DNA from 4 places in the Comamonas antarctica genome. Region 2 is predicted to be linked to each of the others. Evidence: predicted binding sites of a transcription regulator. Region 2 holds the regulator's gene; each other region holds the start of a gene.
What was found. Region 2 encodes LexA, which represses DNA repair genes until DNA is damaged. Its sites were predicted from a motif close to ACTGTATNNNNATACAGT; they were not measured.
Positions count from the first base shown of each region.

Region 1: imuA (translesion DNA synthesis-associated protein ImuA) is a predicted target of LexA. The motif match lies at 6,000-6,017, and genes of this name have one in related genera.
Region 3: HUK68_RS13915 (DNA topoisomerase IV subunit B) is a predicted target of LexA. The motif match lies at 3,839-3,856, and genes of this name have one in related genera.
Region 4: HUK68_RS04165 (VRR-NUC domain-containing protein) is a predicted target of LexA. The motif match lies at 3,806-3,823, and genes of this name have one in related genera.

Region 1 is NZ_CP054841.1:234,721-242,091, forward strand. Features, by position in the region: gene HUK68_RS20455 (NAD(P)/FAD-dependent oxidoreductase) at 1-589, opposite strand, end outside; gene HUK68_RS20460 (Rrf2 family transcriptional regulator) at 689-1,150, shown strand; gene HUK68_RS20465 (hypothetical protein) at 1,240-1,533, shown strand; gene HUK68_RS20470 (MFS transporter) at 1,511-2,734, opposite strand; gene HUK68_RS20475 (alpha/beta hydrolase) at 2,743-3,831, opposite strand; gene HUK68_RS20480 (LysR family transcriptional regulator) at 3,934-4,833, shown strand; gene HUK68_RS20485 (hypothetical protein) at 4,837-5,175, opposite strand; gene HUK68_RS20490 (phospholipase D family nuclease) at 5,265-5,789, opposite strand; gene imuA (translesion DNA synthesis-associated protein ImuA) at 6,026-6,823, shown strand; gene HUK68_RS20500 (Y-family DNA polymerase) at 6,768-7,371, shown strand, end outside.
Region 2 is NZ_CP054840.1:1,788,105-1,795,475, reverse strand. Features, by position in the region: gene HUK68_RS08585 (asparaginase) at 1-977, opposite strand, end outside; gene lexA (transcriptional repressor LexA) at 1,071-1,745, shown strand; gene HUK68_RS08575 (hypothetical protein) at 1,853-2,143, shown strand; gene HUK68_RS08570 (PP2C family protein-serine/threonine phosphatase) at 2,237-2,992, shown strand; gene HUK68_RS08565 (hypothetical protein) at 3,023-3,778, opposite strand; gene zapE (cell division protein ZapE) at 3,790-4,893, opposite strand; gene lpdA (dihydrolipoyl dehydrogenase) at 5,004-6,431, opposite strand; gene odhB (2-oxoglutarate dehydrogenase complex dihydrolipoyllysine-residue succinyltransferase) at 6,527-7,371, opposite strand, start outside.
Region 3 is NZ_CP054840.1:3,011,909-3,019,279, forward strand. Features, by position in the region: gene parC (DNA topoisomerase IV subunit A) at 1-929, opposite strand, end outside; gene HUK68_RS13910 (lytic transglycosylase domain-containing protein) at 926-1,792, opposite strand; gene HUK68_RS13915 (DNA topoisomerase IV subunit B) at 1,823-3,805, opposite strand; gene HUK68_RS13920 (MFS transporter) at 3,985-5,172, shown strand; gene HUK68_RS13925 (hypothetical protein) at 5,176-5,328, shown strand; gene HUK68_RS13930 (class I SAM-dependent methyltransferase) at 5,486-6,025, shown strand; gene dapA (4-hydroxy-tetrahydrodipicolinate synthase) at 6,138-7,034, shown strand; gene bamC (NlpB/DapX family lipoprotein) at 7,075-7,371, shown strand, end outside.
Region 4 is NZ_CP054840.1:876,028-883,398, reverse strand. Features, by position in the region: gene HUK68_RS04185 (carboxymuconolactone decarboxylase family protein) at 294-818, opposite strand; gene HUK68_RS04180 (Bug family tripartite tricarboxylate transporter substrate binding protein) at 854-1,822, opposite strand; gene HUK68_RS04175 (SDR family NAD(P)-dependent oxidoreductase) at 1,887-2,681, opposite strand; gene HUK68_RS04170 (LysR family transcriptional regulator) at 2,809-3,753, shown strand; gene HUK68_RS04165 (VRR-NUC domain-containing protein) at 3,889-5,565, shown strand; gene HUK68_RS04160 (ATP-dependent DNA helicase) at 5,538-7,371, shown strand, end outside.

The sequences.
Region 1 (7,371 bases), on a different replicon from region 2:
GCACCGCGCCGGCCTCGATCTGCACGCCGCGCGCCTGCAATTGCGCCAGCTGCTGCGCGTCGGGCGTGAAACAGCCGTTGAGCAGCAGCGTGGTCGGGCCCCAGTCGGGCAGCAGCAGCGCCTGGTGCATGGCCAGCTCCGACGTCGCCAGCACGCCAATGCGGCCTTGCTGCAATTCATAGCCATGGCAATACGGGCAATGGAACACCTGCCGGCCCCAGCGCTGCGGCAGGCCCGGCACGTCGGGCAGCGTATCGACCACGCCCGATGCCAGGATCAGCCGCTTTGCCCTGCGCGTCGCGCCGCCTTCGATGTCGATGGCAAATCCTTCTTCTGTGGGCCGCGCGCCCGTGGCACGGGCGTCCAGCCATTGCACCGTGTCGTAAGCCAGGATCTGTGCGCGCGCCACGGCCGCGATGTCGGCGGCCCGGCTGCCGTCCTGGGTCAGAAAGCCATGCGAATGCTCGGCAAAGCGGTTGCGGCGCTGGCCCGCGTCGATGACCAGCAGCTGGCGGCGCGCGCGCGCCAGCGGCAATGCCGCAGCCAGGCCGGCGTAGCTGCCGCCGATGATGATGACGTCGTAAAGCATGGGAACACCTTTCAAGAAACTTTTGAAGTTCCATGATAGGTAGATTGCGAATTTCATGCAATTTATAATGATTCATGAATTTCGCCAGGAGCCCGAACCATGAGAAGCGATAGCCGCCTGTCGCGCATGCTGCATGTGCTGCTGCACATGGCGCGCCAGGACGCGCCCTTCACTTCCGAGCAGCTGGCGCAGATGCTGGCCACCAATCCCGTGGTCGTGCGCCGCACCATGGCCGGTCTGAAAAAAGCCGGCTACGTGCAATCGGAAAAAGGCCATGGCGGCGGCTGGACGCTGTCGTGCGACCTCGCCGCAGTGTCGCTGCTCGACATCCATCAAGCCGTGGGCGGGCCGCGCATCTTTGCGATCGGCAGCGCCACCGAGAATCCCGAGTGCGGCGTCGAGCAGGTGGTCAACGCGGCGCTCGACGGCGCGCTGGCCCAGGCCCAGGCCCTGCTGGTGCAGCGCCTGGCCGCGGTGAAGCTCAGCGATCTGGCGCAGGAATTCGATGCACTGTGCCAAGCCCGGCCAGCGCACGCGCAGCGCCGGCAGCACGCGCATTAGCCGGGCCTCGGGGCCTTGGAGCCCCATCGTGCGTTGACGGCCGCTCTTCAATGCCTGAGCATGGGGTGCTTGCCAACCAGGAGATCTGCATGAAAAAGTTTGCGTGGCCCATGTCCTTGGCCCTGCTTGCGGGCTGCGCCAGCCCCGGCATGCAGCTGCAATCCCAGCGGCCCGCAGCCGCCCCCACCGAAGCCGGCGCCGCGGCCACCGAAGCCTGCAAGAGCGCGCTGGCCTTGCGCACCGGCACCAATGCCGTGTATGTGCTGCCCCTCTCGCACGCCCCCTATGGCCAAGGCCAGGAAGTCTTCCTGAGCCTGAACCAGGCGCAATGGCTGTGCACCACGGACGCGCGCGGCAACGTCAACCGGCTCGAGCGCCGCTGACGCTGCTGCGCGCCGTGGCCCAGGCCAGCAGGCCGGCCAGCACCAGCAGCGCCGCACTGCTGCCAAACGTCGCGCCATAGCCGCTGGCGTCAAGCAGCCATCCGCCCAGCGTCGAGCCCAGCGCAATGCTCAGCTGGACCACCGCGACCATCAGCCCGCCGCCGGCCTCGGCTTCCTGCGGCAGTACCTGGGCCAGCCAGGACCACCAGCCCACGGGCGCGGCCGTGGCCATCAAGCCCCACAGGCCCAGCAGTGCAAAGGCCAGGGCCAGCGCGCCGCCCCAGGCGTTGAGCGCCAGCGCAATCGCCGCCATGCCCAGCGGGAGCAGCACCAGCGTGCGGTACAGCCCATGCGCCAGCACGCGGCCGATCAGCGCCGTGCCGACAAACCCGGCCACGCCAATCGCCAGCAGCACCAGAGACAGCGTGCCGACATCGACGCGCGTGACCGTCTCCAGGAACGGCCGCACATAGGTGAACAGTGCGAACTGGCCCATGAAGAAGGCGCCGGCCGCAGCCATGCCCCAGGCCACCACGGGCCGCTTGAGCAGCGCGAGAACCGAGCCGCCGGCCGCAGCCCGCGCAGTGGCGGGCATCGACGGCAGGCTGATCCATTGCCAAGCCAGCGCCAGCAGCGCAATCGGCAATAGGCACACAAACGCGCCGCGCCAGCCCAGGATGCCGCCCAGATAGCTGCCCAGTGGCGCCGCCACCACCGTGGCCAGCGCATTGCCGCCATTGAAGATCGCCAGCGCCCGGGGCACGCGCGCGGCGGGCACCAGCCGCATGGCCACCGCCACCGACATCGACCAGAACCCGCCGATGACCACGCCAATCAGCGCGCGGCCCAGCATGTAGACGCCGTAGTTGGGCGCCAGCGCCACGATCAGCCCGGACACGCCCATCAGTCCAGTCAGCAGCAGCAGCAAGGTCTTGCGGTCCATGGCACCCGCCAGCCGCGCAATGCCCAGGCTGGTCAGCACCGCAAAAGCACCCGAGATCGCAATGCCATAGCCAACCCAGCCCTCGCTCACGCGCAGCGCGGCGGCCATGGGCGTGAGCAGGCTCACGGGCATGAACTCGGAGGCAATCAGCACGAAGACGCACAGCGTCATAGCCAGCACGCCGCTCCAGTGCGCGCGCGGTTCGGCCGTGTCGGCAGACCCCTGGCCTGCAGGATTCAAGGAAACCATTGTCGACATGGAACCCCTTACGCCAGGTGCTGCGTGAAGAACGCCGCCAGCCGGTCCCAGGGAATCAGCGTCACGCGGTCATAGAGATCGACATGGCCGGCGCCCGGCACCCACAGCAGTTCCTTGGGGCCAGCGGCGCGCCGGTAGGCGTCCTCGCTGAATTCGCGCGAATGCGCCTGGTCGCCGCTGATGAACAGCAGCGGCCGCGGCGCGATGCTCTCGATGTCGTTGAACGGATAGAAGTTCATGAAGCGCACTTCGCTCGACAAGCGGCGGTTTTGCGTGCGCTCCAGCGGCACGCCCGCCGGCAGGTGCATGCCGCGCGGCGTGCGGTAAAAGTCGTGGAACTCGCGCGTCACCGCATCGGCATCGGGCGGCAGTTGCAGCGGCAGGTAGTCCAGCCACTGCGGCGTGCCGCTGGCAAGTTCCTGCGCGCGCTGCTGCTGCGCCTTGGCCAGCAGCGCCTGGCGCTGGGCCGGTGTCTGCGCCCGGTTCAGGCCATTGCGCGTGACCGCGCCCATGTCGTACATGCTCACAGTGGCTATTGCCTTGAGGCGCGGATCGAGCTTCGCCGCGCTGATGGCAAAGCCGCCGCTGCCGCAGATGCCCAGCACGCCAATGCGCTCGGGCGCGATGAAATCCTGCGCGGCCAGGTAGTCGGCGGCGGCGCTGAAGGCATCGGCATAGGTGTCGGGCGCCACCAGGCTGCGTGGCAGGCCTTCGCTTTCGCCCCAGTAGGGCAGGTCGATGGCCAGCGTCACGAAGCCCTGTTCGGCGAGCTTTTGGGCATAGAGCATGGCGCTTTGCTCCTTGGTCGCGCCCATCGGATGGCCGACGATGATCGCTGGCGCGCGGCGGTCCCGGGCCAGGTTTTTGGGCAGCACCAGATTGCCCGCGATCTGCAGCTGGTACTGGCTCGGGAAGCGCACTTTCTGTACCGTCACACGGCGGCTGCGGTAGAAGTTGTCCGCGCCTTCGGGAATGGATTGCGGCGCATCGGCGGCCATGGTCTGGCGCAGTGCGCCCAGCGCCGCGAGGCCCAGGCCGGCGGTCTTGACGAAATCGCGGCGCGTAGGCGCGGCGCTGGTGTTGGCGGGAAAAGTCATGCGTGTGCCCCGTGGGGAAAATCGGAAAGCCCGATGGTGCAGGAGCCATGCGGATTTGATTAGCCACCGCAATCTTGATGCGCCTGTGAGAAAATCTCAGCAATGGCCACCCCCAAAGTCAATGACCTCCAGGCCTTCCTGGCCGTCGCGCGCAAGCAGAGCTTCACCAAGGCCGCGGCACGGCTGGGCGTCACGCCCTCGGCGCTGAGCCATACGCTGCGCGCGCTCGAGGAGCGCCTGGGCCTGCGCCTGCTGGCGCGCACCACGCGCAATGTCGCGCCCACCGCGGCCGGCGAACGGCTGATGCAGGCCATCGCGCCCTTGTTCGAGCAGATTGCCGCCGAAGTCGAGGCGCTGGGGGCGCTGCGCGACAAGCCCAGCGGCAGCCTGCGCATCACCTGCACCGACGACCAGATCGAGCTGTGCCTGCGGCCGCTACTGGCGCAATTCCTCGAGGACTATCCCGATATCCGGCTGGAGCTGTATGTCGACTACGGCTTCACCAATGTGGTCGAGGAGCGCTTCGACGCCGGCATCCGCCTGGGCGAGGCCATCAGCAAGGACATGATCGCGGTGCGCATCGGCCCCGACTGGCGCCTGGTCGTGGTCGCCTCGCCCGGCTACTTCGCGCGCCACGCGCCGCCGCAGACCCCGCATGGCCTGACCCAGCACCGCTGCATCAATATCCGCCACCGCCCTTCGGGCGCGATCTATGCCTGGGAATTTGAAAACGCGGGCCAGGCCTTTACCGTCAAGGGCGAAGGCCCGCTGGTCTTCAACAGCATCATGCATGTGCTCAACGCCGCGCTCGACGGCCTGGGCGTGGGCTATGTGCCCGAGCAGCTCGCGGCGCCGCATATCGCCGCCGGCCGGCTGCAATGCGTGCTGCAGGAGTGGAGCCCGCGCTTCCAGGGCTACCACCTCTACTACCCCAACCGGCGCCAGGCCTCGCCGGCCTTCCAGGCGTTTGTCGAGGCGGTCAGGTACCGCGGGGAGCAATAGCCGTCATCGCCGCCGCGTGCAAATCCGGTAGAGCCAATACACACAGGCCAAGCCGATGACGGCCCAGGGAAGATACCGGGACAGCGAGACAAAGCGCCAGAGCGCGCCTTCCCCCACGTAGGCCGGCGAGTGAAGAAGGGACAGGTGCAGCCACAGCGAGGCCGCGGTCGCGGCCGCCATGCTGGCAAACAGCGCTTTTTCCGCCCAGGGCTTGAGCGCGTAGTGCAGGGCAATCACGGCAAAGGCCAGGTAGCAGGCCAGGGAGAACCATGCCACCGCATCGAATGGCGCACTCCCTGCGGGAGTGAGCGCATGGGCCCAGGACTTGAGGGCTGTAATCATTTCGCTGAAGCTCGAGACCATGTGGGGGTTTTCATTGAAGCGGAATCCGTCATTGTCCTGATGCAGTGGCGGCGAAGCTGCCGCCAGGCTCAAGGCGCTGCGCCATAGGGCTGCCCCAACTCCCAGCGCGACTGCCAGTGCGCCGCATATTGCGCCGTGACCGCGGGCATGTCGTGCATGACCACCACGTTCTCCGAGTTCAGCGTCTCGGCCGAGGCGGCGTAGTTGAACGAGCCGGTCTGGACCGCATTGCCGTCGACGATCATGGCCTTGTCGTGGTGGATATGGAAATGCGCGTTGATGCGCAGTTCCACGCCCTGGCGCACCACAAAGTCCATGGCCTGGCGGCTGGCCCGGCCCAGATTGCGCTGCTTGTCGACCACGACACGCACCTCGACACCGCGCTGCTTCGCCGCGACCAGCGCCTGCATGATGTCCGGCGCCTGGAACGCGTAAGCCAGCATCTGGATGCTGTGGCGCGCGCTGCCAATGGTCTCGAGCACCAGCGCGCGCGCCGAGCCCTCGGGAGAGAAGCCGACTTGGACGCGCGGCTCGGCATGGCTGAGGCTGGCCAGGGCCAGCAGCAGCGCGGCGGTGATGCGGGGGAATGTCATATCGGTCCTCTGCTGCTGATTCTGGCGTTTGAAAAATTCCACTTTTCGGTTTTTGGGCGGAATTTTCATTACTTTTGCCAGGAAAAAATACTTTGCGCTGTTTTCACGGGATTTTTTCCACTTTAGCCGCGCGCAAAAAGCGTTTTCCGGCGCTGCCCGGCTTGCCCCATCCAGCGCAGCACTGGATACAAACCCGAAACTGGTCGATATACTGTGGTTAAATACAGTATCCGACCATGAACGCTACTGCCCACACCCTGCCCCCCTCCTCCAGCGGCTTTGACCGCTGGCAGTTGCCTGCGCATGTGGCGCAGGCCGTCTGGCGCGGCACGGAGGTCGGCGGGCCGGCCGGGCGCGCGTTGTCCACGGGTTTCGCGGCGCTGGACGCGGCGCTGCCCGGAGGCGGCTGGCCCACGCAGGGCCTGAGCGAAGTGCTGCTGGCGCAGGCCGCGCTGTGCGAATGGCGGCTGCTCGCGCCCGCGCTGCCGGCGCTGCTGGCCGACCGCCACAGCCGCATCTACCTGGTGGCGCCGCCCAAGGCCCCGCATGCGATGGGCCTGGCGCAGCTGGGCGTGGCGCCGGAACAGCTCACCTGGATAGATGCACAGGGTCCGGCCGACAGCCTCTGGGCCACCGAGCAATTGATCAAGTCCGAAGCTTCGGGCGCGGTGCTGGCCTGGCTGCCGCAGGCGCGGCCCGAGCAGTTGCGGCGGCTGCAGGTGCAGGCGCTGCATTGCGATGCGCCGGTGTTCCTGTTTCGCCCCGAGTCGGCCCTGCGCGATGCCTCGCCCGCGCCGCTGCGGCTGTCGGTGGGCCTGGGCGAAAGCTGGGGCCTCGAGGTGCGCATCCGCAAGCGCCGCGGCGCCAGCATCGACGCCGTGCTGCAGCTCGACGCCATGCCTGGCAACCTGCATTCCATCATTCCCCCGCGGCTGCACGCGTTGCCGGCATTCGGGGTGCAGCCACAGGAGGTGTTCCATGCATTGGGCCGCCCTGCTACCCCTGCCCTGCCCCGACAGCGCATCACCCATTGAGCCGCCCGCGCTCGCGCTCTGGGCACTGCAGTTCACGCCGCGCGTGGCCGCGGTCGAAGAAGCGGTGCTGCTGGAAGTCGAAGCCAGCCTGCGCCTGTTTGGCGGCGCCGAGCAGCTGCAGGCACGGGTCGGCGCGGGCGCACGCGAACTCGGCGCGCTCGTGGCCTGGGCGCCCACCGGCCTGGCGGCGCTGGCGCTGGCGCGCCAGCGCGTCGAGAACGGCTTTGCCGGCCCGCTGCAGCAGATGCTCGACGGCCTGCCGCTCGAACACCTGAGCGCCGTCGCGCGCCACCAGGCGACGCTGGCGCGCGTCGGCTGCCGCACGCTGGGCCAGGTGCGCGCGCTGCCGCGCGGCGGCATGGCGCGGCGCTTCGATGCCGCGCTGCTCACGGCGCTGGACCAGGCCTATGGCCTGCGCCCCGAAACCTATGACTGGATCCGCCTGCCCGAAACTTTTCAGGCGCGGCTGGAGCTGATGGCGCGCGTCGAGAATGCGCCCGAACTGCTGTTCGGCGCGCGCCGCCTGCTGCTGCTGATGTCGGGCTGGC
Region 2 (7,371 bases):
CTGCGCGCCAGCAACGCGAGCTGCAGGCTGATGCGTGCCTTGAGCGGCGGCAGATCGACCGGGCGCAGCACCGGCGCATCCAGCGCCCCCTGCGGGCCTTCGGACGCCAACACCAGCTGCCCTTCGGCGCAGCGCGTGCCCATCCAGACCGGCACGCCGGCCTGCAGGGCGCGCCGCAGCGCGGCCTCGAGTGCATGGTGCAGCGTGCCGTTGCCCGTCGCGGCCACCACCAGGCCCTGTACACCGTGGGCCAGCAATGCATCGACCGCGCGGCCATCCGCACCCGCGTGGCTGGTCACCAGCTCGACCCAGGGCCATGGGCCTGCTGCGGCCAGCGCCGCGATGCTGCCCTGCCATGCGGCAGCGCTGTCGGCGCAGGGGCGCTGCTGCCAGCGCACGCGCCCTTCCTCGACCCAGCCCAGCACGCCCAGCCCGGCCGACGAGAATGCATCCACGCGATACGGGTGGAGCTTGCGCACGGCCCGTGCGCCATGCACCGTCCCCGCTGCCACCACGAGCACGCCCGCGGCCTGCGCATCGACGGCGCAGGCCACGGCATCGCGCAGGTTCTGCGGACCGTCGGCCAGCAGCGCTGTGGCGGGCCGCATGGCACAGGTCAGGACCACAGGTTTGCCGGTGCGTGGCAATACCTGCTCCAGGAACCAGGCGGTTTCCTCCAGCGTATCGGTGCCGTGGGTGATGACCAGCGCACGCACGTCATCACGCGCGAGCCAGTGGGCACAGCGCTGCGCCAATGCCACCCAGGTCGCGTTGTCCATGTCCTTGCTGTCGACCTGGGCGACCTGCTCGGCCAGCAGGCCCCCGCCGGCCACCTGGGCCAGGTCGGGCACCGCCGCCAGCAATTGCTCCACCCCGAGCTGCGCCGCCGTATAGCCGACCGCCTGCGATGCATGGGCTGCCGTTCCCGCGATGGTGCCGCCTGTGGCCAATATCACCACATTATTTGAATTGCCCACTTGCGGCTCCTTGAAAACTGGTGAAAAATACAGTCACTGTATAAAAGAACAGATTGATAGCAGCTTGCCGTTGCAAGCCTCTTAAGGACCGCCATGCTCGACCACCCCAAGCTCACACCGCGACAGCAGCAAATCCTGGATCTGATCCAGTCTGCCATCGAGCGCACCGGAGCGCCCCCGACCCGCGCAGAGATCGCTGGCACGCTGGGCTTTCGCTCCGCCAATGCCGCCGAGGAACATCTGAAGGCCCTGGCACGCAAAGGCGTGATCGAACTGGTCAGCGGTACGTCGCGCGGCATCCGCCTGCGGCATGACACCGTGCGCAACATCAACGCGGCGCGCGGCGCGAGCTTCACTTCGCCGCTGGCCGCGGTGGCCTCGCTGGTGCTGCCGCTGGTCGGCCGCGTTGCAGCCGGCTCGCCCATCCTGGCGCAGGAGCATATCGACCAGACCTATGCGGTCGAGCCCACGCTGTTCCAGGCCAAGCCCGACTACCTGCTCAAGGTGCGCGGCATGTCCATGCGCGACGCCGGCATCATGGATGGCGACCTGCTGGCCGTACAGGCCAGCCGCGAAGCGCGCGACGGACAGATTGTAGTCGCGCGCCTGGGCGACGAAGTCACGGTCAAGCGCCTGCGCCGCACGCGTACCGGCATCGAACTGCTGCCCGAGAATCCCGATTTTCCGGTCATCCATGTCCGTCCCGACGAGCCATTCGCCATCGAAGGTCTGGCCGTGGGCCTGATCCGCAACACCCTGTTCATGTAACAGGCGCGCTTTCCCTCGCAGGGCCGCTGGCCCATGCATTGCACCCCTCGACCTTATTGGTCGAAGCACGGCTGCGGCCGTCGTAATCACCTTGCTGGAGATATCACATGCAATTCGCTTTGCAGGCCCTGCCTTTCTCGCGCCACGCCCAAAATGACATGCTTTTCGGCCATGCCCCGGTCGCGCACGGCCTCACCTCCCTGCCGCTGCGCAGCGCTTCGATGCGCCAGGTACGGCATCCCGTACGCCAGGCGCGCCCCTCGGCGGTCCATGGCGGCGTGCGCATCCTGCGCAACGAGGGCCAGACCCAGGGCGGGAGGCTGCTGATCTCAGGCCGCATGGCCGATGTCTGCGCCGCGCTCAACCGGCTGGATTTCAACGAATACGCCTGCGGCTGAAGCCGCTCCAGGTGGACTGCGGGTCAGCGGAAAATCCGGTTGCTACACTCTTGCACTGCACGTTTCGAACAGCCCTTCGGGCCTTCTTGTTCCATGCACTCGTCCTTTCGCCTCTTTGCAGTAACCGGTACCCACCGCGGCGACCGCGCCTATCAGCAGGATCAAGTGGCGTTGCTGCAGCACGCACGCGTGCATGGCTGCGTGCTCGGAGTGGTGGCTGACGGCATGGGCGGACGCAGCGGCGGCCGCAAGGCCTCCGATCAGGTCATGCTGACCTGCCACCAGCTGTTCGAGCGCTATGACCCGGCCAGCGACGATGCGGCCCAACTGCTGCAGAACATGGTGCGGGAGGCGCATACCGTCATTCGCCTCACCGCGATCTCGGCAGAGCAGGAACCGCACAGCACCATGGCGGCGTTCCTGGTCCTGCCCAGCGGAGCATGCCACTGGGTGCATTCAGGCGATTCGCGCATCTACCATTTCGAGCAGGACAAGCTGGTGCACCGCACGCGCGACCACTCCTATGTCCAGTCGCTGGTCGACCGCGGCGAACTGAGCGAAGCCCAGGCGCAGGACCATCCGCATGCCAACATCCTGGCCGGCTGCCTTGGCAGCCACACTTTGCCACCGGCCACGCCGCACCACATCGAGCGGCTGGCGCCCGGCAGCACGCTGCTGGCCTGCAGCGACGGGCTCTGGCACTACTTCGACACCGAGGAGCTGGGCATGCTGCTGCAGGCGCTGGCACCCCGCGATGCGGCCGAATTGCTGGTGCGCCAGGCGCGCATGCGCGCGCAGGGTCGCGGCGACAATCTCAGCCTGGTCATCGTGAAAATCGAGGCGCGGTAAAAACCGCAATGCGGCTCGCGCCGCGGTGGCTCAGGGCGCGGGGGGCCGGGGCAGCGGCGCCGCTTTGGGCTTGTCCGATTCCGCGGCCTTGGCGCGCTGGCGTTCGCGGTTTTCCTGCGCCTCGCGCTGCTTTTCCTCATAGCGCTGGCGCGAGGCTGCGCGGCGCTCGGCCTCGCCGCTTTGCTTGCGGGACTGCTCGGCGGCATGTGCCTCGTTGCGCTGGCTTTGCGCCTGGGCACGCTCGCGCGCCTGCTGTGCGCGCTGGGCCTGCACCTCGACCAGGTCCTGCGCCGTGGGCGCCGCGGGCGTGGACTTGGGTGTGGACTTGGGTGGGGGCGCAGCGCGCACCGTGCTTTGGACGCCCGGCTGGGCGGGTGCCTGCTGGTTTTTTTCCTGGACCTTCTCTTCGATCGAATGCAGCCGTGCCGCCGACTTCTCGCGCCGCTCGACGGCGTTGATGGCACTTTCCTCGTCGCGCAAGGCATTGTCGGCCAGGCGCGCCTGGTTGCGCGCCTCGCTCAGGCAGTTCTCCACCGCAAAGCGCTGGTAGCAGACGGTTTCCTGCTGCTTGAGTCGCTGCTGTATGACCGCACGTTCGGCGGATATGCGCGCACGCGTCGCGTCGCGCTCGGCCTTCACGGTCGCGCGCTCGGCTTTGCTGGCCGTGGGCGGCAATTGCGCGGGCTGGGCCTGCGCCAGGCCCGCCGCCAACGGCAGGGCCAGCGCCACGGCAGTCGTGCGCAGCCATCGCGTTGCGGCAAAGCAAGGGAAAGACAGGCGGATCATGGGCATGGACCTCAGGTCAGGCTGGTGTCGACCAGGCGGTGCTCGAGCGACAGGAACTCCTGCGACTGCATCTCGTTGAGCCGCGAGACGGTGCGCGGGAACTCGTGCGCCAATGGACCTTCAGTGTAGAGCTGCTCGGGAGGCACTGCTGCCGAAAGGATGAATTTCACGCGCCGGTCGTAGAGCACATCGACCAGCCAGGTGAAGCGCCGCGCGGGCGAGGCCATGTTGACCGGCATGAACGGAACATCGGACAGCAGCACGGTGTGGAACTGGGTGGCGATCTCGAGGTAGTCGTTCTGCGAGCGCGGGCCGCCGCACAAGGTCTTGAAATCAAACCAGACCACCCCGCCCGCGCGCCGGCGCGCACGGATCTCGCGCGCCTCGATATGCAGCACCGGGTCCTCGTCCTGCACTTCCGCGAGGCGGTTGAAGGTCTCCTCCATCGCGGCATCGGCTTCGGGGCCCAGCGGCGTGTGGTAGAGCTTGACCATCTCCAGCGTGCGCCGGCGGTAGTCGGTGCCGTTGTCGACGTTGACGATCTCCATGCGCTCGTTGAGCAAGGCAATCGCCGGCAGGATGCGGTCGCGGTGCAGCCCGTTCGGGTACAGGCCGTCGGGCGTGAAATTCGACGTGGTGACGAAACCCACGCCGTTGTCGAACAAGGCCACCAGCAGCCGGTAAAGAATCATCGCGTCGGTGATGTCCGCGACGTGGAACTCGTCAAAGCAGATGAGCTTGTACTTCTTGGCGATGTTCGCGCCCAGCACATCGAGCGGGTCCTGGACGCCTTGCAGCGTGGCCAGTTCGCGGTGCACTTCGCGCATGAATTCATGGAAATGCAGGCGCACCTTGCGCTTGAGCGGCACCGCATTGAAGAAGCACTCCATCAGGAAGCTCTTGCCCCGGCCGACGCCGCCATACATGTAGACGCCGCGTGGAATCTCCGGGCGGTTGATCAGCTTCTTGAGCGCATTCGAACGCTTGCCCTTGTAGGCCGCCCATTCATCCGCACAGCGCTGCAGTGCATCGACGGCACGCAGTTGGGCGGGATCGCTTTGAAAACCCTTGGCAAGCAATTCGGCCTCGTAGGCCTTTCGGACGGACTGGGACATGCGGGCTTGGTATGAAAAGAAAAAAGCCGAAAGCGCCCGGCAAGCAGGCAATTTCGGCCGGGCCGCGAACGGCGGGAGCGGCGGCACAAGCCCCCACAGGCGCAGGCAGATCAGAAGTTCAGCGTGCGCTTGTCCACGGCCAGGGCCGCTTCCTTGGTCGATTCCGACAGCGACGGGTGGGCGTGGCAGATGCGCGCGATGTCTTCGCTCGATGCCTTGAACTCCATGGCCACGACGGCTTCGGCAATCAGTTCGGAGACCATCGGGCCGACCATGTGCACGCCCAGGATCTCGTCGGTTTCGGCATCGGCCAGGAACTTGACCATGCCGGTCGTGTCGCCCAGCGCGCGCGCGCGGCCGTTGGCCAGGAACGGAAAGGTGCCGGCCTTGTACTTGACGCCGTCGGCCTTGAGCTGCTGCTCAGTGCGGCCCACCCATGCAATCTCGGGGCTGGTATAGATGACCCAGGGCAGCGTTGCGAAGTTGACATGGCCGTGCTGGCCGGCAATGCGCTCGGCCACGGCCACGCCTTCTTCCTCGGCCTTGTGCGCCAGCATCGGGCCGCGCACCACGTCGCCCACGGCCCACACGCCCGGCAGATTTGTCTTGCAGTCGTCGTCAACGATGATCGCGCCGCGCTCGTCGAGCGCCAGGCCCACGGCTTCGGCATTCAGGCCGATGGTATTGGCGGTGCGGCCGATCGAGACGATCAGCTTGTCGACGGCCAGCGTCTGGGCTTCGCCCTTGGCATTGGTGTAGGCCACGCTCACGCCCTGGTCGTTGACCTTGACTTCGCCGACCTTGACGCCGGTTTCGATCTTCAGGCCCTGCTTGTCAAACGCCTTCTTGGCTTCCTTGGCGATCTGCTCGTCCACCACGGGCAGGAACTTGTCCATGCCTTCGAGCACGGTGACGTCAGTGCCCAGGCGGCGCCAGACCGAGCCCATTTCGAGGCCGATCACGCCGGCGCCGATCAAGGCCATCTTGGCAGGCACGTTGCCCAGGCGCAGCGCGCCGTCGTTGGACAACACGTTGACTTCGTCGAAGGGCACGCCCGGCAGCGCGCGCGCGTTGGAGCCCGTGGCGACCACGACCTGCTTGGCGGTGAGCGTTTCTTCTTCCTTGCCGGCCACGCGGATTTCGTAGCCGCCATCAGCGGCCTTCACGAACGAGCCACGGCCGTGGAAGAACGTGACCTTGTTCTTCTTGAACAGGTACAGGATGCCATCGTTGTTCTGCTTCACGATCGCATCCTTGCGGCCGATCATCTTCGCCACGTCGATGCCGACTTCGCCGGTCGAGATGCCGTGGTCCGCGAAGTGAAGCCTGGCGTGCTCGAAGTGCTCGGACGACTGCAGCAGTGCCTTCGAAGGAATGCAGCCGACGTTGGTGCAGGTGCCGCCGGGAGCGGGACCGCCCTTTTCGTTTTTCCACTCGTCGATACAGGCGACGTTGAAGCCCAGCTGGGCGGCGCGGATGGCGGCGATGTAGCCGCCGGGGCCGGCGCCGATCACGATGACATCAAATTGCTTGCTCATGTCTCAATACTCTCTCAATGCATTTGGGAAAAAACCCACCGCCGGGCACCTGGCCGCAGGGGGTGGGTTTCTCGAAGACCGTGGACCTGCGGGGATTACAGGTCGAACAGCAGGCGTGCGGGATCTTCCAGCGCGTCCTTCATGGCCACCAGGCCCAGCACGGCTTCGCGGCCGTCGATGATGCGGTGGTCATAGGACATGGCGAAGTAGTTCATCGGGCGCACCACGACCTGGCCGTTCTCGACCACGGCGCGGTCCTTGGTGGCGTGCACGCCCAGGATGGCCGACTGGGGCGGGTTGATGATGGGGGTGGACATCATCGAGCCGAAGGTACCGCCGTTGGAGATGGAGAAGGTGCCGCCGGTCATGTCTTCGATGCCGAGCTTACCGTCCTTGGCCTTCTGGCCGAATTCAGCGATCTTCTTCTCGATTTCGGCAAAGCTCATCTGGTCGGCGTTGCGCAGGATGGGCACCACCAGGCCGCGCGGCGAGCCGACGGCGATACCGATGTCGAAGTAGCCGTGGTAGACGATGTCGTTGCCGTCGACCGAAGCGTTCAGCACCGGGTACTTCTTCAGCGCGTGCACTGCGGCCTTGACGAAGAAGGACATGAAGCCCATCTTGACGCCGTGTTCCTTGGTGAAGTCGTCCTGGAACTTCTTGCGCATGGCCATCACGGGTGCCATGTTCACTTCGTTGAACGTGGTCAGGATGGCGTTGGTCGATTGCGACTGCAGCAGGCGCTCGGCGACGCGGGCACGCAGGCGGGTCATCGGCACGCGCTGCTCTGGACGCTCGCCCAGGTCTTGCTTGCCAGCCGCCGCGGACACCTGCGGCAGCGCCTTGGTGGGCACGCCGGTGGGGATCACGGCAGCGGTGGACTGCACGCCGCCCTTGATCGCGTTCAGGGCGTCGCCCTTGGTCACGCGGCCGTCCTTGC
Region 3 (7,371 bases), 1.2 Mb from region 2:
AGCTGCTGCTGGTCCTGGCTCAGCGCCTTCTTGCCGGCCTTGATCTTGGGGTTGGACAACTCCTCGATTTCCTCGAGCACCTTCTGCGCCGACACGCCGGGCGGCAGCTCGGTCACGACCATCTGCCACTGGCCGCGCGCCAGCTCCTCGATCTTCCAGCGCGCGCGCACCTTGAGGCTGCCGCGGCCGCTGCGGTAGGCATCGGCGATGTCCGACGGGCTGCTGATGATCTGCCCGCCGCCGGGATAGTCGGGCCCCGGAATGTGCAGCGCGAGATCGGCCGCGCTCATGTTGGGCTTCTTGATCAGCGCCACGCAGGCATCGGCCACCTCGCGCAGGTTGTGGCTCGGGATTTCGGTGGCCAGGCCCACGGCAATGCCGCTGGCGCCATTGAGCAGGCTGAACGGCAGGCGCGCCGGCAACTGGCGCGGCTCCTGCGTCGAGCCGTCGTAATTGGGCACGAAGTCCACCGTGCCCTCGTCGATCTCGTCGAGCAGCAGGCCGCAGATCTTCGACAGCCGGGCTTCGGTGTAGCGCATCGCTGCGGCGCCGTCGCCGTCGCGGCTGCCGAAGTTGCCCTGGCCGTCGACCAGCGGATAGCGCTGCGCGAAGTCCTGCGCCATGCGCACCAGCGCGTCATAGGCCGACTGGTCGCCATGCGGGTGGAAGCGGCCGAGCACATCGCCGACCACGCGCGCGCTCTTGACCGGGCGCGGCACGGTATTGCCCGAATGGCTCAGGCCCATGCGGTCCATCGCGTAGAGAATGCGCCGCTGCACGGGCTTGAGACCGTCGCACACGTCGGGCAGGGCTCTGCCCTTGACGACCGACAGCGCGTACTCGAGGTAGGCGCGCTGGGCATAGGTTCCGAGGTCCAGTGCATCGCCATTGGATTGCACTGCCAGGTCCAGGGTATCTTGATCGCTCATTGTTCTCGTTTCTCGTCGAAAGTCGCGCCGGCGCTGCCCGGGGGCAGCGTCATGCGGATGCGTGGGGACCGATCATCGGGCACGCCGGCGGCGCGGCGCACTGCGGCGGCCGGCGTGGCGACGCCCGGCGTAGCGACGCCCGGTGCCAGCGGCTGGAGCTGGCGGTACAGCGCCAGCACGGTCTTCACATAGTTTTGGGTTTCCCGGAACGGCGGGATCTTGAGTCCCGCGCGGCGCACCGCGCCTTCGCCCGCGTTGTAGGCGGCCAGCGCCAGCTCCAGCCGGCCGTCGAACAGATCGAGCAGATGGCGCAGGTAGCGCGCGCCCGCGGGCACGTTGACGGCCGGATCATGCAGCTGCTGCGCCAGGCTGCGCGCCGCGGTGGCGGCCACGCCGAAGCGTTCGGCCGTGGCCGGCATCAGCTGCATCAGCCCGAGCGCGCCCTTGGGCGAGACCGCCTGCGCATCGAAACCCGATTCGGTGGCGATCACTGCCTTGAGCAGCGCATAGTCGACGCCGCTGCGCTCCGCCGCGCGCCGCAGGTGCGGGCGCACGCTCTTGTAGGCCGGCAGGATGTCGAAATACGACTGCACGCGCGAGCGCGCTGCCAACTCGGTATCAGGATCCATCGGCGCCGCGGCCATGTCGCGCTCCGAGTCGAAGCGCGGGCCGCGAAAGAACAGCGCATAGCGCTCATCGAGCTGCTCGGCGGCAAAGTGCGTGACGCCGCGCGCATCGACAAAGGCCCACAGGTCGGCGCGCGCCGTGCCCGCTGCCAGCCCCAGGCACAGCAGTGCCGCCGCCAGCAGGCGCGGGCCGAAGCGGCGCTGCGGCAATGCCAGGGAGGGGGCGGGGCAGGACATGGTGCAGGCTTGGGTTGCGGCAGCCGTGGCTCAGATGTCGACTTCCACGGCGTCGCCATGCAGTTCCATGAGCTCGCGCCGGGCCGCGGCCTCGCCCTTGCCCATGAGCTTGGTGATCACGCCTTCGGCGCCCGCGAAATCGAGGTTCAGCAGCTGCACCGGCAGCAGGCGGCGCGTGTCGGGGTTGAGCGTGGTGTCCCAGAGCTGCTCGGCGTTCATCTCGCCCAGGCCCTTGAAACGGCTGACCTGGCACTTCTCGCGCGCCACGCCGTCCTTGGCGCACTTGTCGAGAATCGCCGCCAGTTCGTTGTCGTCGAGCGCATAGACCTTGGCCGCGGGCTTCTTGGCGCGCGCCGGTATGTCGACGCGGTACAGCGGCGGCAGCGCCACATGGATATGTCCGGCCTCGACCAGCTTGGGGAAATGGCGGAAGAACAGCGTCAGCAGCAGCACCTGGATGTGCGAGCCGTCGACGTCGGCATCGGACAGGATGCAGACCTTGCCATAGCGCAGGCCCGACAGGTCGGGCGCGTCGTTCGGCCCGTGCGGATCAACGCCGATCGCCACCGAAATGTCGTGGATTTCATTGTTGGCGAACAGCCGGTCGCGGTCGACTTCCCAGGTGTTGAGCACCTTGCCGCGCAGCGGCAGCACGGCCTGGGTTTCCTTGTCGCGGCCCATCTTGGCGCTGCCGCCGGCCGAGTCGCCCTCGACCAGGAACACCTCGTTGTGCGCGGTATCGCGGCTTTCGCAGTCGGTGAGCTTGCCCGGCAGCACGGCCACGCCCGAGCCCTTGCGCTTTTCCACCTTCTGGCCCGCCTTCTGCCGGCTTTGCGCGGCCTTGATGGCCAGTTCGGCGAGCTTCTTGCCCCATTCGACATGCTGGTTGAGCCAGAGCTCGAGAATCGGCCGCACGAAGCCCGAGACCAGGCGCACGGCATCGCGCGAGTTCAGCCGCTCCTTGATCTGGCCCTGGAACTGCGGATCGAGCACCTTGGCGTTGAGCACATAGCTGGCGCGCGCGAACACGTCGTCGGGCATCAGCTTCACGCCCTTGGGCAGCAGCGAATGCAGCTCGATGAAGCTCTTGACCGCCTGGAACAAGCCATCGCGCAGGCCGCTCTCATGCGTGCCGCCGGCGGTCGTGGGAATCAGGTTGACATAGCTCTCGCGCACCGCCGCGCCGTCTTCGGTGAAGGCCACGCACCAGGCCGCGCCCTCGCCCTCGGCGAAGCTGTCGTTGTGGCGGTCGGCAAAGCCCTCGCCCTCGAACATGGGGATGGCCGGCTCGCCATGCAGGTTCTGCTGCAGATAGTCGCGCAGGCCGCCCTTGTATTGCCAGGTCTGGGTTTCGCGCGTCTTCTCGTTGACCAGCGTCACCGTGACGCCGGGCATCAGCACGGCCTTGCTGCGCAGCAGGTGGACCAGCTCGCCCATGGGCAATTGCGCGGTCTCGAAATACTTCGCATCGGGCCACACGCGTACCGTGGTGCCGCGCTTGCGCTCGCCACTGGCGAGCGGCTGGACCTGCAGCGGCTCGGCCACGTCGCCGCCGGCAAACACCAGGCGCGCGCTGTTGCCGTCGCGGTAGCTCGTGACTTCCATGCGCGTGGACAGCGCATTCGTCACCGAGACGCCCACGCCATGCAGGCCGCCGGAGAAGCTGTAGGCGCCGCCCTGGCCCTTGTCGAACTTGCCGCCCGCATGCAGGCGCGTGAACACCAGCTCGATCACCGGAGCGTTTTCTTCGGGATGCATGCCATAGGGAATGCCGCGGCCGTCATCCTCCACGCTGACCGAATGGTCGGCATGCAGGGTGAGCTTGATTTTCTTGCCGTAGCCGGCCAGCGCTTCGTCGGCCGCGTTGTCCACCACTTCCTGCAGGATGTGCAGAGGGTTGTCGGTACGCGTATACATGCCCGGCCGCTGCTTGACGGGCTCGAGGCCCTTGAGCACGCGGATCGAGCCTTCGGAGTAAGCACTCGTGGAGGAGGATGAAGGTTTAGCTGCCATGGGCTGGGATTGTAGTGCGGCGCGGCGGCGAAAGCTGTATGGACACACAGCATGGCCTCGCAAGCCTTGCAGGATCGACGGCAACAGCAACCCTGGAGGTCGCGCAGTTGCCAGCAGCCTGGGGTCAATTTGGCTACAGTCGCGTCATCATGCAACAAACATTATCAAAACCAATTTCCATGATGCAGGTGCTGCTGTGCGGGGGCGCAGTGGTCACGCTGTCGATGGGCATACGCCATGGCTTCGGGCTGTGGCTGCAGCCGATCACGCAGGAGATGGGCTGGAGCCGTGAGTCCTTTGCGATGGCCATTGCCATCCAGAACATTGCCTGGGGCATCATGGGCATCTTTGCCGGCATGGTGGCCGACCGCTTTGGCGCGTTCCGCGTGCTGCTGGCCGGCGCCGCGGCCTATGCGCTGGGGCTGGCCGGCATGGCGCTATCGAGCACGCCGCTGTGGTTTGCGCTCACGGCGGGCCTGCTGATCGGCGTGGCCCAGGCTGGCACGACCTACGCCGTGGTGTTCGGCGTGCTGGGCCGGCAGATTCCCGCCGCCCGGCGCTCCTGGGCCATGGGCGTGATCGCGGCCACGGGCTCGTTTGGCCAGTTCTTCATGGTGCCGGTCGAGGGTGCGCTGATCGCGCAGATCGGCTGGTCGAATGCGCTGCTGGTGCTCGCCATGCTGGTGCTGATCATCGTGCCGCTGGCCTTCGGCCTGCGCGAGCCCGGCCTTGCCGGCCGCAGCAGCGCGCCGCGCGAGCAAAGCGTGGCGCAGGCCGTGACCGAGGCCTTCCGCACGCCCAGCTTCCTGCTGCTGACCGCGGGCTACTTCGTCTGCGGCTTCCAGGTGATGTTCATCGGCGTGCACATGCCCAGCTACCTCAAGGACTACGGCCTGGCGCCGCATGTCGCGAGCTATTCGCTGGCGCTGGTCGGCCTGTTCAACATCTTCGGCACCTACCTGGCCGGCAACCTGGGCCAGCATTTCCCCAAGCGCTATCTGCTGGCGGGCATCTATCTCGCGCGCTCGGTGGTGACGGTGGCCTTCCTGCTGGTGCCGCTGTCGCCCTGGTCGGTGTACGCGTTCTCGGCGGCCATGGGTTTCCTGTGGCTGTCGACGGTGCCGCTGACCAATGCCACGGTGGCGCAGATCTTCGGCGTGCAGCATCTGTCGATGCTCGGCGGCTTCGTGTTCTTCAGCCACCAGGTCGGCAGCTTCCTTGGCGTGTGGCTGGGCGGCTATCTCTATGACCGCAGCGGCAGCTACGACATCGTCTGGTACCTGTCGATCGCGCTGGGCATCTTTGCCGCGCTGATCAACCTGCCGGTGCGCGAGGCGGCGCTGCAGCGCCGCCCGCTGGCGGCCTGAGCCATGGCCGCGCAGCAAGCACTGCCTCTGCGGCGCCGCGGCTTGCGCGTGCTGGGCGGCGTGCTGATCGCGCTGGTGCTGGCGGCGGTGTTTGGTCTTTACACCGACCCGGACTTCATGATTTTGATGGCCGACCAGGTCTGGGCGTGTTTTTAAAGCACCCCCTGAGCGCCTTCGGCGCTTCCCCCTCTCAACCTTCGGTGGAGGGGGACGGCAGCCTCGCTGCGGGGCGGCCCTTGCTCGCTGCCCCCTTGCTGGGTCGCGCCAGTTTCCAAGAAAGCGGATATTGCAGGCGTGCGGGAAAATCCCCGTTATGACGCACACGCCTTTTCACGCTTCGCCCTGGATCCAGCGTTTCAGCCATCTCGTGCCCGCAGGCGGCACGGTGCTCGACGTCGCCTGCGGCCAGGGCCGGCATGTGCACTGGTTCGCGCAGCGCGGCCATCCCTGCGTGGGCATCGACCGCTCGGCCGACGCGCTGGCCGCGCTGCCGGCATCGGCGCAGCGCGTCTGCGCGGATATCGAAGGCGGCGCCTGGCCGCTGCCGGGCACGCAGTTTGCCGCCGTCGTGGTCACCAACTATCTCTGGCGCGCGCTGCTGCCCACGCTGGTGGCCAGCGTCGCGCCCGGCGGCGTGCTGCTGTACGAGACCTTTGCCGATGGCAATGCACGTTTTGGCAAGCCCTCGCGCCCCGACTTCCTGCTGCAGCCCGGCGAGCTGCTGCGCGCCTGCGCCGGCGAGTTGCAGGTCGTGGCCTATGAAGACGGCTTCCTCGACGGCCCGCCGCGCTGCGTGCAGCGCATTGCCGCGCGGCGCCCCGCCCCCGGCGCCGGCGTGCCGGCAGCGCTGTGAGCCGGCACTTTTTGCATCCGGAAACCGTCTCCTCCCCGGGGATGCCCGGGTGAGCCAACTCAGGGTTGCGGACACTCGTTAGAATGTCCCTTTCCCGTTTTCAACTGCGGACATGACCTCTTCCACCGTCGCTCTCACCGGCAGCATTGTTGCCCTCGTCACCCCCATGCACGAAGACGGTAGCGTCGACTACCCGAGCCTGCGCAAACTGATCGACTGGCATATCGCCGAAGGCACCGACTGCATCGGCGTGGTGGGCACCACCGGTGAATCCCCCACCGTCAATGTGGAAGAGCACTGCGAGATCATTCGCGTGGCCGTCGAGCAGGCCGCCAAGCGCGTGCCCATCATGGCCGGCTGCGGCGCGAACTCCACGCGCGAAGCCATCGAGCTGGCGCAGTTCGCCAAGTCCGTCGGCGCCGACAGCCAGCTGCAGGTCGTGCCCTACTACAACAAGCCCACGCAAGAGGGCCAGTACCAGCACTTCAAGGCGATTGCAGAAGCCGTGGGCGACCTGCCGACGATTCTCTACAACGTGCCCGGCCGCTCGGTCGCGGACATGCAGCACGACACCGTGCTGCGCCTGGCGCAGGTGCCGGGCATCATCGGCATCAAGGAAGCCACGGGCAACATCGAGCGCGCGCAATGGCTGATCCGCGATGTGCCCGCCGGCTTCGGCGTGTATTCGGGCGACGATCCGACCGCGGTGGCCTTGATGCTCTGCGGCGGCCATGGCAACGTCAGCGTCACCGCCAACGTCGCGCCGCGCCTGATGAGCGAGCTGTGCAAGGCGGCCCTGGCCGGCGACGTGCAGCGCGCGATGCAGATCCAGCTGCAGCTGATGCCGGTGCACAAGAACCTGTTCATCGAAGCCAACCCGATTCCCGTGAAATGGGCCGTCGCCCGCATGGGCCTGTGCGGCGCTACGATGCGCCTGCCAATGACCGACCTGAGCCCCCAACATGTGGACGCAGTCGAGGGCGCGCTGCGCTCCGCGGCGCTGATCTGAGCCCGCGTTCCCACTTATCAGAGCACCTAGGATTATTCGCGTGAAACCAACTACTGCACGTCTGGGCCTGCTGGGCCTGGCCATGGCGCTTTCTGCCTGCACCACCTTCACTCCGGAAAAGATCGACTACAAGAGCGCCACCAAGGCGCCGACGCTGGAAGTCCCGCCCGACCTGAGCCAGCTCACGCGCGACTCGCGCTACGCCGTTCCCGGCGGCGTGGTCTCGGCCAACGCCATGCAGGCGGGCCAGGCCAAGGCGCCGACCGGCGCGCAGACCGTGGTCAGCAACATCGGCGACGTGCGCATCGAGCGCGCGGGCACCGAACGCTGGCTCGTG
Region 4 (7,371 bases), 910 kb from region 2:
TTTGCAAAGTTACTGCTTTGGTCACTGGCTTGGCATCTAACCGGATTTACCTTCCAATTGGCGGCTTCTATTGGCAATTGGCAGTGCGTGCATGGCAACGCAGGCGATCCCAGATCGGCCTGCTATTAACTTAGTAGCAAAGAAAGTGTCAGGGATTTTCCGCGGGCATGTAAACGCCCGCTTTTTTCAGTTGGTAATTACTCACACCCCAGGTGTGGGACCGCGGACTGCGCCGCGAAAGTGGGCAGGCCAAGGCCCGCAGCCGCGTTGCACGGCTTGCGGTTCCCAGGCCCTCAGCGTGGATCATGCGAATGGATCTGCAATGCCTCGAGAAAGCGCGACACCATGTTGTAGGCGGCCACGGTGGCGGTGATTTCCACGATCTGCGCGGGCGGGAACAGCGCCGAGACCGCGGCAAACACCGCCTCGGGCACCTGGACGCTGCGCGTCATCGCATCGGTATAGGCCAGCACCGCGCGTTCGTCGTCGGCAAACGCCTCGCTGTGCTCCCACGCCTGCAGCGCATCGAGCTGGACCTGCGTCATGCCTTCCTGCAGCGCGATGGGCGCATGCTGCTGGGCCTCGTAAGGCGCGTTGTTGAGCAGCGCGACGCGCATGATGATCAGCTCGCGCAGCGCGCCGGCCAGGCTGCTTTGCTGGCGTATCGCAGTCAGGTAGCCCAGCCAGCCCTGGGCAATGGGCGTGCTGTGCATCAGCATCTGGTACAGGTGCAGGATGCTGCCGCGCTCGGCGATGATGCGCTCGGCGAGCGGGCGCGCGGCCTCGCTGCTGCAGTCGGCATAGGGAATGCGTGCCATGGAAAACCTCTTGTATGGATGAAAGGGATTGCGGCTCAGTCGGCGTTGACGATCTTGCGCTTGACCAGATCGGCCATCAGCTCCGAGTCCTTGCGCACGCGTTCGGCAAACGCCTGCGGCGTGCTGTTGACCACATCGAAGGCGTTGTCGCCAAAGCGCTTCACGATGGCCGGATCATGCATGACATCGTGCACCGCCTTGAGCAGCTTCTCGCGCACGTCGGCGGGCAGGCCCGGCGGCGCGACCAGGCCGATCCAGGTGGGAAACTCGAAGCCCGGAATGCTTTCGTTCATCGCCGGCACGTCGGGCAGTTGCGCCGAACGCTGCGGCGAGCTCACGGCAATCGCGCGGATCTTGCCGGCCTTGATGTGCGGCAGCATCACTGACAGGCCGGCGAACGCATAGTCGATATGGCCGCCCAGCAGGTCGGTCAACAGCGGAGCCGCGCCCTTGTAGGGCACATGTTCGGTCTTCAGGCCCTTGGCCAGCGACAGCTGCGCGCTGTTCACATGGCCGGCCGAGGCCGTGCCCGCCGAGCCGTAGGATGCCTTGGGATGGGCCTGCAGATAGGCCACCAGCTCCTGCAGGTTCTTCGCCGGCACATCGTTGCGCGTGACCAGGATCTGCGGCGTGGTCACCAGCAGGCTCAGGTAGTCGAAACCCTTGAAGGTGTCGAAAGGCAGGTTCTTGACGATCAGGTGGTTCACGGCCTGCGAGTCCAGCGCTAGCATCAGCGTGTGGCCGTCGGGCTTGGCGCGGTGCAGGTCGGTCGCGCCCAGCGCGCCGCTGGCGCCGGGCTTGTTGTCGATGACGACGGACTGGCCCAGCCGCTCCCCCAGCGCATTGCCGATGGTGCGCGCGGTCTGGTCGACGGCGCCGCCCGGCGCGAACGGCACGATCAGGCGGATGGGCTGGCTTGGATAGCCCTGGGCCAGCGCGGCGGCCGGCAAGCCCAATGCCAATGCGGCGCTGGCGCAGGCCAGCCAGGAACGGCGATCGATCATGTTTGTCTCCTTGGTATGGATATGCCGCGGCCGACAGCGCCCCCGCGCAGCGGCCGCACTGTGCTCAACGCGTTGCGGCCACCAGGCCGCCATCGACGACGATTTCGGTGCCGGTGACATAGCGGCTTTCATCGGCCACGAGAAACAGCACCGCATGCGCGGTGTCCCAGCCGGTGCCCATGTGCTTCATCGGCACCTGGTTGTTGCGGTGGTCGATAAAGCCTTGCGTGTCGCCCTGGGCGTACTTCTGCGCCAGTCCCTCGATCAGCGGCGTATGCATCAGGCCCGGTACCACGCAGTTCAGGCGTATGCCTTCGGCCGCATGGATCACGGCCGTGGTGTGCGTGAAATGCAGCAGGCCCGCCTTGGCCGTGGCGTAGGCCACCTGCGGCTTGCCGACATAGCGCAGGCCGGCCACCGAGGAGACGTTGACGATGGCGCCGCCGCCCTGCGCGCGCATCTGCGGGATCACATGCTTGCAGGACAGGAAAGTACCCTTCAGATTGACCTGGAGCTGCGCGTCCCAGACCGCCTCCTCCATGTCCACCGGCCCGCCGGGCTGAGACAGCCCGACGTTGTTGACCAGGATGTCGATGCGCCCGAAGCGCTGCAAGCAGTCGGCGACGACGCGCGCGACCTCGTCGGCGCGCGTCACGTCGCAGGCGTCGACATGGCAGTCGCCGCCCTCCTGCGCCACGAGGCGCTGCGTCTCCTGCGCCTGCTCCAGGGACAGGTCCGTGCCATACACCTTTGCCCCCTGGCGCGCGAGCAGCACCGCCGTCGCGCGCCCGTTGCCCCAGCCCTGCGCGACCGCGCCGCAGCCCATCACCAATGCCACCTTGCCTGTCAGATCCAGCACCTTGTCTCCTTTGTCGGCATCTTCTCGAAGCGCGCCGGGCGGCGCCCGCGGGATGCATGGATCGATGCTACGGCGCCACCATATATTTTTGAAATTCTTTATTGCTCGCAATTTATAGAATCAAGGCATGAATATTCCGCCGCGCCAACTGCGCATGTTCCTGGCCCTGTCCGAGTCGCTGAACTTCAGCAAGACCGCCGAGCAGCTGTTCATGACCCAGCCCTCGCTGAGCAAGGCCATCCGCGATCTCGAGCAGACGCTGGGCCTGCCGCTGTTCGAGCGCACCACGCGCAGCGTGCAGCTCACGGCAGGCGGCCAGCGGCTGGCGGCCATGGCGCGCTCGGTGATTGGCGAATACGATGCCGGCTTGCAGCGCATGCTGTCTTCCGCGGGGCAGGAGGCACGCCAACTGGCCATTGCCTCCCTGCCCTCGCTGGCCACGGTCATGCTGCCCGCGGTGTGCACGGCGCTGGAGCGCGAGTACCCGGAGCCGCACATCACCATCCATGACTGCTCCAACGGCGCCTGCGTGCAGCGGCTGCTCGACTGCCAGGTCGACTTCGCACTCGCGTCGGTCGCGCCCTCGCACCCCGCGCTGCTTTACGAGGAGGTGCTGCGCGACCGCTTCGTGCTGCTGTCGTGCGGCCCCTGGCGCAAGCGTTTGGGGCCGCGCCTGCAGCTCGACGACCTGTCCGGGCTGCCGCTGATCACGATGACCGATGCCAGCACGGCGATGCGCTACATGAGCGCCGCCTTCCTGCAGCGCGGCATCGAGTTCCGCCCGAAGATGCAGCTCGATCAGGTCGGCACCATTGCGGGTTTCGTCAAGGCGGGGCTGGGCATCGCGGTGCTGCCCTATCTGGGCATGATGCCGATGCAGACCCTGCGCGGGCTGCAGGTCTCGGAGATCGCCGACGGGCCGGTGCGCTCGGTGAGCATCGTCACGCGCCGTCTGGCCACGCCCACGGCCATCGCGCAGCAGGCCATGGCCGCGGTGCGTGCCGTCGGCGTGGGACTGATGGAGAAGCACGCGGGCTGGATACTCCCGCCCACGGCCGGCCGCCAGTCCTAGCTACAGAGGCAGTAGCAAAGCAGCCTCCATGGATTTGCCGAAGGGGCCGAAACATGTAGTTATGTACAGTAGCGCCATGTTCACCCCGGTTGAGATCTCCGGCCTTCCCGTTGCCGGCAGCCGGTCCGGCAAATCATGACCGCGTCCATTCCGGTGCCGCCGCACCGCTATTACTACCTGCACAACTTCGAGCGCGCGCTGGCCTGGATCGCGCAGCGCTACAGCGACCTGCTCGACAGCGCCGAGCACGACTTCCTCGCGCAGTTCGCGGCGCTGCCGCCGCTGTCGCGCGCGCTGCTGGTGCGCATGCTGATGCGCCGCGGGCCGTGGTTCCGCGCCTCCAAGCTGGTCTACGAGGAAATTCCCGAAGTGTCTGCGGCCGCCGACCCGCTGCTGGCGCTGGGCTGGCTCGACACCCAGGCGCCGATGCTGCTCGAAGAACTGTTCGACCTGCACACCAAGGGCGAGCTGGCCACGGTGTTTGCGGGCGCCGAGCGCGGCGGCGGCACGCGCAAGTCGGACTGGCTGCTGGCGCTGGGCAGCCAGCATGCCGAGCCGCGGCGCTATGCCGAATGGCATCCCAAGGCCGCGGAGCCGGTATGGCGCGTGATGCTGGGCGCGCTCAGCGAGCGCCTGCGGCTGATGTTCTTTGGCAACCTGCACCAGGACTGGACCGAATTCGTGCTGGCCGACCTGGGCGTGTTCAAGTACGAGAGCGTGGATTTCGATGCGTCTTCACGCGCTTTCCAGACACGCGAGGACATCGACGCCTACCTGGCGCTGCAGGCCTGCCGCGAGGCCCTGGAGGAAGGCGGCGACGCCGCGGCCCTGCGCCAGGCCATCGAAGCCTGCCGCAGCAGAAACCCCTGGCTGGAAAAGCGCCGCGCCAAGCTGCTGCTGCGCCTGGGCAACGCCTGCGAGCGCGCGGCCGAGTGGGACGAAGCGCTGCTGACCTATGCGCAGTGCAGCTATCCCGGCGCGCGCCACCGCTACATCCGCGTGCTCGAACGGCTGGAGCGCCATGAGGAAGCCTTGCAGCGCGCGCTGGCCGCGCAGCAGGCGCCCGAAAGCGATGAGGAGCAGCAGAAGCTGCTGCGCATGCTGCCGCGGCTGCAGCGCAGCCTGGGCCAGGGCCCGCCTGGCCGGCGCCCGGGCGCGGCACGCGCGCTGCTGCGCCTGCGCACGGACATCGAGCTCGACCCGCCCGCGCTGCCGATGTCGGTGGAATACGTGCTGCGCCAGCACTGGCACAGCGACGCGAGCCCGGTGTTCTATGTCGAGAACGCGCTGGTCAATTCGCTGTTCGGCCTGCTGTGCTGGCCCGCGATCTTCGCGCCGGTGCAAGGCGCGTTCTTCCACCCGTTCCAGAGCGCCCCCGCCGACCTGAGCGCGCCCGACTTCGCGCAGCGCCGCGCCGACGAGTTCGCGCGCTGCCTGGCCCTGCTCGATGCGCCCGACTACATGCAGGTCATCTGCGAGCGCTATGCCGACAAGCAGGGCGTGCAGTCGCCGTTCGTGTTCTGGGGCGTGCTGACCGAGCCGCTGCTCAGGCTGGCGCTGGACTGCATCAGCGCCGCGCATCTCAAGCTGCTGTTCACGCGGCTGATGGCCGACGTCAAGGCCAACCGCACCGGGTTTCCCGACCTGGTGCGCTTCTGGCCCGGGGAAAAGCGCTACGAACTGGTCGAGGTCAAGGGCCCGGGCGACAAGCTGCAGGACAACCAGATCCGCTGGCTCGAATACTGCAGCGCGCATGGCATTCCGGTCAGCGTCTGCCATGTGCAATGGCGCAGCTGCGGGGCTGCGCCGTGAGCTATACCGTCTCGGTGCGCACGCTGTGCGAGTTCACCGCCAAGCAAGGCGACCTCGACATGCGCTTCACGCCCGCGCCCACGGCGCAGCAGGGCATCGAGGGCCATGCGCTGGTGCAGTCGCGCCGTGGCGCCGAATACGAGGCCGAGCTGCCGCTGCAGGGGGTGTACGAGACGCTGCGCGTGCGCGGCCGCGCCGACGGTTTCGACGCGCAGGCCGGCCAGCTCGAGGAGATCAAGACCTACCGCGGCAACCTCGACGCGATCCGCGCCAACCACCGCGCGCTGCACTGGGCCCAGGCCAAGGTCTACGGCCATATGCTGTGCGCCGGGCGCGCACTGCCGCGGCTGAAGATCGCGCTGATCTACTTCAACATCACGACGCAGAAGGAAGACGCCATCGTGCAGGCCTTCGAGGCCGCCGAGCTGCAGGAATTCTTCACGCAGCAATGCGCGCGCTTCCTGCATTGGGCGCAAAGCGAGGATGCGCACCGCAGCGCGCGCGATACGGCGCTCGCGGCGCTGAGCTTCCCCTGGGGCGCGTTTCGCGCGGGCCAGCGCGCGCTCTCGGTCGCGGTCTACCGCTGCGCGCGCGCGCCCGAGCCCGGCAGTTGCCTGATGGCGCAGGCGCCCACGGGCATAGGCAAGACCATAGGCACGCTGTTTCCCATGCTCAAGGCCTGCCCCGACCAGGGGCTGGACCGGATCTTCTTCCTGACCGCCAAGGGCACGGGCCATGGGCTGGCCACGCAGGCGCTGGATCTGGTCAATGCCAGGCTGCAGGCCGACGGCGCCCCGCCGCTGCGCGCGCTGACGCTGCAGTCGCGCGAGAAAAGCTGCGAGCACCCCGACAAGGCCTGCCACGGCGACTCGTGCCCGCTGGCCAAGGGCTTCTACGACCGCCTGCCTGCGGCGCGCGCCGCGGTGCTCGGCGTGCGCGCGGTCTGGGACAGCGCGCGCCTGCGCGAAGTCGCGCTGGCCCACGAGGTCTGCCCCTACTACCTTACGCAGGAAATGGCGCGCTGGAGCGACGTGGTCGTCGGCGACTACAACTACTTCTACGACGGCGCGGCCATGCTGTACGCGCTGACCCAGGCCCACCAGTGGAAGGTCGGCATCCTGGTCGACGAAGCGCACAACCTGCTCGACCGCGCGCGCAGCATGTACACCGCCGAACTCGCGCCCGGCTCGCTGGCCGCGGCGCGCAAGCATGCCAAGGGCCGCATCCGCAAGTCGCTGGATGCGCTCGGCCGCGCCTGGACCGACATCCACGCGGGCCAGGAGGATGGCTACCAATGCCACGCCCAGGTGCCGCTGGACTTCATGGCCGCGCTGCAAAAGGCCGTCTCGCTGATTGCCGAGGCCAATGCCGACATACCGATGCTGCCCGGCGACCCGGTGCTGGCGTTCTATCTCGAGGCGCTGCAGTTTTCCGTGCTCGAGGAAAAGTTCGACGACCATGCGCTGTTCGATGTCACGCTGGTGCCCGCGCAAGGCCGGCGCAAGCGCGCGTCGGTGCTGTGCATCCGCAACGTGATTCCCGCGCCGCACCTGCTCGCGCGCCACGCGGCCGCGCATGCCACGGTGCTGTTCTCGGGCACGCTGAGCCCGGCGACGTTCTACCGCGACACGCTGGGCATGCCCGAAGACACGGGCTGGATCGACGTGCCCGCGCCGTTCAAGGCCGCGCAGCTCGCGGTGCACATCGTGCGCGATGTCTCCACGCGCTACCAGGACCGCGAGGCCTCGGTGGCGCGCATCGTGGCGCTGATCCGCACGCAGTACGGCAAGCGCCCGGGCAATTACC